Regions from separate parts of the Glutamicibacter sp. GQ173 genome, predicted to be linked through region 2. Evidence: riboswitches for the same ligand, from Rfam matches in the RefSeq annotation. Region 2 holds a riboswitch; each other region holds the start of a gene.
The links. Region 2 has a riboswitch for thiamine pyrophosphate ahead of thiO (glycine oxidase ThiO). Riboswitches for the same ligand answer to the same signal wherever they lie in the genome.
Positions count from the first base shown of each region.

Region 1: another riboswitch for thiamine pyrophosphate. It lies ahead of thiC (phosphomethylpyrimidine synthase ThiC); the one in region 2 lies ahead of thiO (glycine oxidase ThiO).
Region 3: another riboswitch for thiamine pyrophosphate. It lies ahead of AC6CHO_RS08270 (3-oxoacyl-ACP reductase); the one in region 2 lies ahead of thiO (glycine oxidase ThiO).
Region 4: another riboswitch for thiamine pyrophosphate. It lies ahead of AC6CHO_RS03310 (ECF transporter S component); the one in region 2 lies ahead of thiO (glycine oxidase ThiO).

Region 1 is NZ_JCAXDT010000001.1:542,244-544,438, reverse strand. It holds gene thiC (phosphomethylpyrimidine synthase ThiC) at 1-1,072, opposite strand, end outside; TPP riboswitch at 1,068-1,177, opposite strand; tRNA gene AC6CHO_RS02575 (tRNA-Thr) at 1,353-1,424, opposite strand; tRNA gene AC6CHO_RS02570 (tRNA-Thr) at 1,947-2,018, shown strand; tRNA gene AC6CHO_RS02565 (tRNA-Met) at 2,066-2,139, shown strand.
Region 2 is NZ_JCAXDT010000001.1:328,346-330,540, forward strand. It holds gene thiO (glycine oxidase ThiO) at 1-861, opposite strand, end outside; TPP riboswitch at 859-964, opposite strand; gene AC6CHO_RS01485 (GNAT family N-acetyltransferase) at 1,045-2,007, shown strand; gene AC6CHO_RS01490 (mechanosensitive ion channel) at 2,094-2,195, opposite strand, start outside.
Region 3 is NZ_JCAXDT010000004.1:119,159-121,353, forward strand. It holds gene AC6CHO_RS08265 (HNH endonuclease family protein) at 1-663, opposite strand, end outside; TPP riboswitch at 1,081-1,174, shown strand; gene AC6CHO_RS08270 (3-oxoacyl-ACP reductase) at 1,261-2,061, shown strand; gene AC6CHO_RS08275 (NtaA/DmoA family FMN-dependent monooxygenase) at 2,058-2,195, shown strand, end outside.
Region 4 is NZ_JCAXDT010000001.1:699,197-701,391, reverse strand. It holds gene mnhG (monovalent cation/H(+) antiporter subunit G) at 1-254, shown strand, start outside; gene AC6CHO_RS03315 (DUF4235 domain-containing protein) at 307-558, opposite strand; TPP riboswitch at 632-755, shown strand; gene AC6CHO_RS03310 (ECF transporter S component) at 819-1,439, shown strand; gene AC6CHO_RS03305 (ATP-binding cassette domain-containing protein) at 1,436-2,195, shown strand, end outside.

The DNA of each region.
Region 1 (2,195 bases), 210 kb from region 2:
CGGCAAGGGTATCAAGTTCAGCGAATTGGGCCGCATCATTGGCGTCGGCAATGGATCCCGGACGCAGCCCGTCGCCCAATGAGAAGGCCACGTCGTACTGCGCAAAGATTTCACACAGCTCGTCAAAGTGCGTGTAGAGGAAATTCTCCTGGTGATGAGCCAGGCACCATCCGGCCATGATGGATCCGCCGCGCGAAACGATTCCGGTGACGCGGTTGGCTGTCAGCGGGACATAGCGCAAGAGCACGCCGGCATGGATGGTCATGTAGTCCACGCCCTGCTCGCATTGCTCAATGACGGTGTCCCGGAAAATCTCCCAGGTCAGGGCGTTCGCTTCGCCATTGACCTTTTCCAGTGCCTGGTAGATCGGCACGGTGCCGATGGGGACCGGCGAATTTCGAATGATCCATTCGCGGGTGGTGTGGATGTCATCGCCGGTCGAAAGGTCCATGACAGTGTCTGCGCCCCATTTGGTGGCCCACTGCAATTTGGAGACTTCTTCAGCGATGGAGCTGGTCACTGCTGAATTGCCGATATTCGCATTGATCTTTACGAGAAACGCTTTGCCGATGATCATCGGTTCGGATTCAGGGTGGTTGATATTCGAGGGAATGATCGCTCGTCCGGCGGCAAGCTCGCTGCGCACCAGCTCTACATCGCATTCTTCGCGCAATGCTACATAGCGCATTTCCGGGGTGATGACTCCAGCACGAGCGTAGTGCATTTGAGTCACTGCTGCCCCGTCTACGGCCTTGAGCGGCTGAGCGGAACGTCCAGCCCACTCATCGCTGGCAGTACCGCGGCGGACCGCTGAACGCCCATCGTCATGCAGGTTCCGCTCGCGTCCCGCATATCGCTGCACGTCTCCACGCTCAAGTATCCAAGATTCCCGAAACGGTTTCAGTCCCTGCGTTGGTTCGCTTCCCGGCCCGCTGGTGCGATACACAACCACCGGCTCGTTGGGCTGGCCATTGGGGGAGTCCGCAAGCTGGATCTGCGTAACCGGAACTGAAATCCCATCGGCTTCGCGGAACGCGAGAGAGTGGGCGGAATGCTGTTCAAATTGTTCCATTGAGAAACTCACTTCCTTCGCCGGCATTACCCGGACAGGTTCAACGGTCGCGGACAGCTGCAGTCCGATCTCAGCCCTTGCCATGGGGCTCCCGTGTGGTCGCAGATGACACTAGCACGAAAATTTCTATCGGAGGCAAACAGTCCACAAGGTGACGATCGGCCAGCGAAATGTTTTTTGCGAAGCGAGGATGAAATTCTGGCCATATTCGGTCCAGAATAAAAGTTCTGGGTAAACGAAAAGAGAGACAATCTGCAATCAGATTGTCTCTCTTATTTCGAGCCCCCTGCCGGAATCGATCCGGCGACCTCGTTCTTACCAAGAACGCGCTCTACCACTGAGCTAAGGGGGCAACGAGTAAATACTCTACACAGGTTTCTGACGTTTGCAAAATCCTGAATGGATTTGTAGCTGAGGTCACAAGCGTACTACTCAAGCCCGGAATGCGGGCGGTGGGTCACTGCCTGCGGAAGTTTTCCAGGCACCAGTATTCGATCAGGGGAAAAGTCTATTGGCGCCACAGGGATCATCGATTTATTCTGGCTCTTCCGACCGCATTAGGGGCGTTCTTGGGGCTTGCCCATTCGCACCCGGAGCCGTTGCAGCATTCCTGCTGTGTTTGAAGGGTGCCGGGCTTGCTTGCCATGCAAATTAGAAGTGAATTAAGGGGGCGGATAATTGCAGGCTGATCACCAAATTCCCCTCAGTGAGCATCGTCACCAAAGCACTTTTGTGCCACTGGTTGTGCCGCGTGAGTGCCTAAATCGCCAATAACCGAATCTGACTAGTGGTTATTCTCCCGACTGGTGTCGAATTAGAGGGTTGAACGCCGATTTTTGTTTGTGCGCGAATCCGTGTAGAGTATTTACTCGTTGCCCCCTTAGCTCAGTGGTAGAGCGCGTTCTTGGTAAGAACGAGGTCGCCGGATCGATTCCGGCAGGGGGCTCTGAGTGAGAAGCTTTCTTGGCTTCTACTGGATTGCTTCTCACTTGTGGCGGCGTAGCTCAGCTGGTTAGAGCGCACGACTCATAATCGTGAGGTCCCGGGATCGAGTCCCGGCGCCGCTACAGATTTTGCCCCGAAATCCTTGGATTTCGGGGCTTTTTCGTTTCTGAAAATATCT
Region 2 (2,195 bases):
CGGGACAAGCCTGCGGGCGTTGTCGAGCAAGTTGTACATGGCGCCCACATTGACTTCCGGGTTCTGGTCTTCCCGAACGCTGGCACCGAGCACGAGGCTGCCGTCCTTGCGCGGAACCAGATACACGTTCTGCCGGTGGACAATGCCTCGAATAATCCTGGACAGCAGGGCGGGGCCCGGCGGGCTTTGAATCCGCAGGATGTCACCGTGCACTGGGCGCAATGGCAGCTTGCCCAGTCCCTTCACCGTGCCCAGCGCGGTGGCGATAATGGTTTGATCGGCTGCGAAAACTTTTCCTGAGGCCGTGCGAACGGCGCAGGTGCCTGATCCTTCGGTGACCAGCTCTTCGGCCTGCTCATGGACCAGGTCATTGTGAAAATGCTGGAGCAGGATGCGCACGACGGAACGGGGATCGATCTGATGGTCTTCAGCGCAGAGCACCGCCCCGGAGATATTGCTGGCCAAGGCTGGTTCCAAGGACCTGGCTTGGCTCGGCAACAGTTTTTCGGCGGACAATCCCAATGAGTTCTGCAGCTCCACTAGATCGTGGAGCGCTTCGCGGTCGGCAGGTTCAGCCGCGACGACCAGGGTTGTGCTTTGCAGGTAGTCAGGGCGCACGCCCGTGGCCGCTTCCAGGCGATCAATGAACTGGGGGTAGCGGGCGCTGGATGCGGACAGCAGCTGGTGCAGGGGGCCTTGGCCCCAGACGGTTTCGGCTGCTGGGGCCAGCATCCCGGCTGCTGCGTAGCTGGCGCCCTGGCCAGGTGCCGGGTCGATGATGGTGGTGGTGTGGCCGCGTGAGCTGAGCTCGAATGCGGTGGCTAGGCCGATGATTCCGGAGCCAACAATGTTGACATGCACAGTGGCACGCTTCCTTCCTACGGCGGCATGACCCGCATCAGGTGTAGCGGTCGGCTCAGTGCCCTCTCAGCCTGGTCGGTCTCAGGCTCCCGCGGAGTATTTGCGATTATAAGCATGAGCCAGCCCTGAAAAGCGAACTGCTGTTGACTTAGTCCCGTCATCTTTTGTGATGTACTTACGGACATGGCGCAACAGGAATATCCCGCAGAATTGCCCGTCGATTCTCAACTGTTCAGAGCGGTTGCCGGTCTGGAACAGCAGCTGCTCACTGCCTCGCTGCGTGGCAACCGAAAATTGCTTGGCGAAATCCTGCATGAGAACTTCTTTGAAATCGGCGCAAGCGGAAGAACGTACGACAGGGACCAAGTCATAGAATTGCTGGCTACTGAAGATCCTTCCGCCGAGCGGTTGCGCGTTAGCGAGCCCTTGGCCATCCGGCTATCAGAAAACCTCATCCAGTTGCGCTGGAAGGCCAGCGGCCGTCGCCCGGCACTTCGCAGCTCATTATGGTTCCGCGAGCAAGGCGAGTGGCAGATGCTGTTTCACCAAGGCACGCTCACAGGCCACGGCGCAAGCAAGCCTGCAGGGCTTGTCAGCGTCCGGGCAACAGGCGTTGCCGAGGAATTTAGCGTGAGGCAGCTCAGCGCGTTGGACGCCGGCTCCGTATACGAGGCGTTCATTTCCCATCCGGATATGCGGCGCCAAGGCGATGCCGATACGCCGGAAAAGGCACGGGCCTACGTGGATGCCCTGTTGAACGGCGAACAAAGCCAATTCCCGTTGGCGATCACTGCCAATGACCGGTTGATCGGGCTTGTTTGCGGGACTCTGGATCATTCAAATGCCAATGCTTGGATTTGGTACTGGATGCATCAGGAGTATCGCGGTCGTTCGCTCACTGCGAGGGCAGTTGCCACACTGGCGAATTATCTTTTTGATGATCTTGATTTCTACCGCTTGGAGCTTGGCCTGCGGGCCAATAATCCCGGTTCACGCAGCGTAGCCGAAAACAATGGTTTTCTGCGTGAAGGAACCGAGCGGGGCAAATTCCTTGTCAACGGTGAACGCATCGACGTCTACACCTACGCCCGGCTAAGAACGGATCCGCCCGGCGCTGTAGCTCCGCTGCCACTTCGCCTGGCTTAGGGCTGGGCCCAGACGCAGAAACGCCGCGAAATCCTCGGTGGATTCCGCGACGCTCCTGATGTCCCCTTAGGTTCTGTTCGGGATGTTTATATGCCTGGCGACGTCGGCGGTGCCGGTGGTGCCGAATCCGGGCCGTTGGAGCTCAGCTTGTCGGTATCGATCTTGTTCAGGGTGCGAGCTGCTGCTTC
Region 3 (2,195 bases), on a different contig from region 2:
CTTGGTCATCCAAGCCCCATATTTCGCTTTGACCTGAGTCTGGCGTGAGACGTATTCGCAGCGGAAACTCTTGTTGGGAGGAAGCCATGTTGCGGCATCCTTGTCGCCTTTAGCCGCGTTAGTCGGCCCGTCCGAGGCCATGAGGTTTAGCGGGTCATTGGCGAATTCGAAACGAGCTTCCTGGTCCCAGCGCTGGGCGCCCTTTTGCCAGGCATCTGACAGCGCGACAACGTGGTCGATCTGAACTGCGGTGCTGGTTTTCTGGCCCCGAACAAAATTGATGGTGGTGTTGGTATACGGGTCGTGGAAAGTTCCGCTGAGCACTACGCAAGGCTTCGACGCTGATTTGTATTTCACGTGTTCCAAGTCGCGAGCCAGGATGTCATTGCGGGCATCGCAACCGTTGCGGTCCGGATCCTTCCAACCCTTGCTGAACTTTTCCCGTTCATAGCCAGTCTTGGGGGCACGGCCCTTGACGTCGATATCCGCGAGCAACTCAAGCGAGTCAGCATAGCTGGCGCGTTGCTCCGCGCTGTTGTGGGTAGTGTCAGCCTGCGCGTCGGGAACTCGATACTGCTCGATGGAATCAAGAGTTGAGCATCCAGTGAGGGCAAGGGATGAAGCGATGAGTGCAAATGAGATTGCGCGGCGCAGCAGCTGCATGCAGAAGTACGACTCCTAGGAAAGCGACAGTTGGCAAGGGGGACAGGCCCTTAGGAAACTATATGAAGCGGGGTGGACCATTTAGCTGCGTCCATGCCGTGTTTTAGTGTGAGATCGGTGTGAACCAGTTCTGGCGATCATGTCGAGACCTGATGGCTATCGAGTTTCTGTTCCTCGATATGCATTGGTCAACTCAGTTTCCGACCTCAAGGCCGATTTATCTGTATCTTGTCGGGAAAGCAGCGAAGTGGTGGCATGGGTTTCCTTGCGTTGTGCAAGTCTAGCTGCCGAATGGAGCCGGGAAATCACGGTTCTAGATGGCGCTCAACCCCGGGTTGTCCAAGAACCGAGTGCTGATACGCGCGGGATTCATGAAGTAATGTTCTACAGCTAAGCCGTGCGTGTGCTACTAATGGGAGCAGTGACACGGGGTGCCGCAGGGCGGCTGAGAGAACACCCGTTGAACCTGATCCAGTTAGTACTGGCGAAGGGAATGTCCTGGATTCTGCGTATGTGTGCACCCGAAGTGCTTGAACCGTCCGCGTCTTTGGTCAAAAATCCATTCGCCAACAGACGCCGTCAAGGAGTTCAAACAAGATGAGCACGGACACCCAATCACCAGCAACCCCCATTGCCCTTCCATTTGAAGAGCAGGTCATTCTTGTCACCGGCGGAGCCCGAGGGCTCGGTGCCGCCATCAGCAAGGCCTTCCTCGCAGCTGGCGCGAAAGTCGTCATCAATTACAACTCTTCGGAACAAGCAGCCAATGATCTCGTCGCGCTCTACCCGAATGATGCAGTAGCCATTCAGGCTGATGTTCGCAACGAATCTGCGCTCAAGTCGATGGTGGCTGAAGCCGAAGATCATTTTGGACAGCCGGTGACTACTCTGGTGAACAATGCCTTGGTGGATTTCTCCTTTAACGGCGACGCCCGCTCCACCGCCGAAGCGATTTCCGCCGCAGAGCTCAGTGCCCAGTTCGCCGGATCGGTGCTGGCTCCCGTAGCTGCCATCCAGGCTGTACTGCCGGGAATGCGGCAAACAGGATTTGGCCGCATCATCAATATCGGCACCAACCTATTCCAGCACCCGGTGGTTCCGTACCACGACTACACAGCCACTAAAGCTGCGCTGCTGTCCCTGACCCGTACCTTCGCTGATGATCTTGGGCCAGAAGGAATCAACGTCAACATGGTTTCTGGCGGGCTCCTGCGCACCACCGACGCCTCGGCTGCGACCCCCGAGGCAGTATTCGACCTGATCGCCTCGGGAACGCCATTGCGTCGAGTCACCACGCCAGCGGAACTGGCCGATACCGTCCTGTTCTTCGCGTCCCCGCTCTCTCGTGGGGTTACAGGTCAGAACCTTATCGTGGATGGCGGGCTGGTGAAGGGATGAGCCAGAAGAAACAGGTACATCTGAATCTGTTCCTCTATGGAACCGGGCATCACCAAGCGGCCTGGCGTGCCGAGGACTCGGCGGCCGAAGAGCTTCCCGATACCCAGTACTACATCAAGCTGGCCCAGCTGGCT
Region 4 (2,195 bases), 370 kb from region 2:
TCTTTACCGGGCTGGCGATTCATCTGCGCAGCTGGGCTGTGGTTCCCGTGCTCTTCTTGGCATGGGGGATGCAGTTGTTGACCGCACCGGTCTCGGCTCATATGATCGGGCGCTCCGGCTACCGGACCAAGCACGCTGCCAAGGACTCGCTCTATGCCGATGAGCTCAAGCAGATTGTGGACAAGACCAGCAGCGCCCCGCCCACCGGAACCTTCGATGCAACCTCGGGTGCAACCGGAAAATCTGAAGACTAGGACAACACAGCACGGGCATCCCGCCGACGGCGGGATGCCCGTGCTGTGTGCGCTACTTGCTAAAGCGTGCGACTACCTTGTTGCTACCGCGGTCTGCCAGCACCTGAATGGTGGCTGCCACGATGGCCGAGAAGATCGCAAATCCGAGAGCCTGGCGCAGCGAAGCCTCGGCGGCTTCTTCACTGCCCTTGCGGGGTGCCTTGTTTCCGGTGAAACCCTTCCACAGCTGGTCAACCAGCTTGCTGCCGACAAAACCGGCGCCAATGGAAATACCCGTGGTGGCAAGTTTCTGCACTGTATTCATTTTGCCCTCGCTTCAACGTCGTGACTTATCGTTCCTCTGCCCAGCATACCTGCGGTATGGTAAGTGGGCAGTAATTTTCCGACAGGGGAGCGTCAGACTTCGAAACTGGAGTCGCAAGACGCTGAGAGTGCGATAGATCGCAGACCCTCGAACCTGCTCCGGCTAGTACCGGCGAAGGAAGTCGAGCATCTCGGATGCGGATCGGGCCCATTGTGCCCTGAATCCGTACATCTCCCCTCCTTGATATAGGAGGACCACCAATGAATCAATCAGCAGCAAATCAGCGTTCTGGATGGCGCGTCGTAGACATCGTCACCGCATCGGTCATCGCCGTCGCCTCGGGCGTCATCTTCTGGGCCTGGGGCGCAGGCTATGGGCTGTTCTCGCTGGCCTTTGCGGCTTTCCCGCCGGCGGCAGCACTGCTCACCGGCGTTTGGCTCTTCCCAGCAGTGCTTGGCGCGCTGATTATCCGCAAGCCCGGCGCGGCCCTGTATTGCGAGCTGCTGGCAGCGGTGGTCGAAGCGCTGCTCGGTTCGCATTATGGCCTGACCGTGCTGCTGTCTGGCCTTGTCCAGGGTCTGGGTGCTGAACTGGTCTTTGCCGCGTTCCGCTACCGCAAGTGGAATTTGGGCGTGGCATTGCTTGCCGGGCTCTTCTCTGGACTTTTCGCAGGTATTTCCGAGGCCTACATCATGGCCTACTACGTTGAATACACCCCGGCGCTGAAGTTGTTCCACGTGATCGCTACCGGTGTCTCCGGGCTGATTGTTGCAGGGCTGCTGTCTTGGCTGGCAACCCGCGGCCTGGCCAAGACCGGCGCGTTGAGCGCTTTGGCCAGCCGCCGCGCCCACCTTGAATCCGGAAAACTGGCCGCAAAATGAGTTCGGTGGCTAACACCGGTGCCACGGCACAAACTCGGCGAGGCATCGAGATCATTGCCCGGGGTTTTTGCTGGCAGCACCCGGAACGCTCACAACCTGCCATCTCGGCATTTGACGTGCAGATCAACTCCGGCGAAAAGGTGCTGCTGATAGGCCCGTCCGGGGCAGGCAAGTCAACCTTGCTCCATGCCCTGGCCGGACTGCTGGAAGCCGATGGGGCCGAGCAGATCGCCGGTCAATTGCTCATCGACGGGTCAGACGCATTCGCCCGGGAACACCCGGTGGGGCTGATGCAGCAGGACCCGGAGACCCAGGTGGTGCAAAGCCGGGTCGCCGACGATGTGGCCTTTGGCGCCGAAAACCTGGCAGTGGATCCGGCCATCATCCGCCAGAGAATTCCCGAGGCCCTGGACGCGGTGGGGCTGGGCATGCTGCCCATGGACCACCGCACCCAGGACCTGTCCGGCGGACAAAAGCAGCGCTTGGCCTTGGCCGGAATCCTGGCCATGCAGCCTGGGCTGATGCTGCTCGATGAACCCACAGCCAACGTCGACCCGGAAGGCATCGGGCCATTGCGCGATGCGGCGCTCAACGCCGCCCAGCTCAGTGGCGCCACGCTGATCGTGGTAGAACATCGGCTGGATGCGTGGGCAGAACATATGGATCGCGTCATCGTCCTTGAACCAGGCGGCGGCATCGCCCACGACTTGGACCCGCAACGGCTCATTGACGATGAAGACCTGCGTGCAGAGCTTT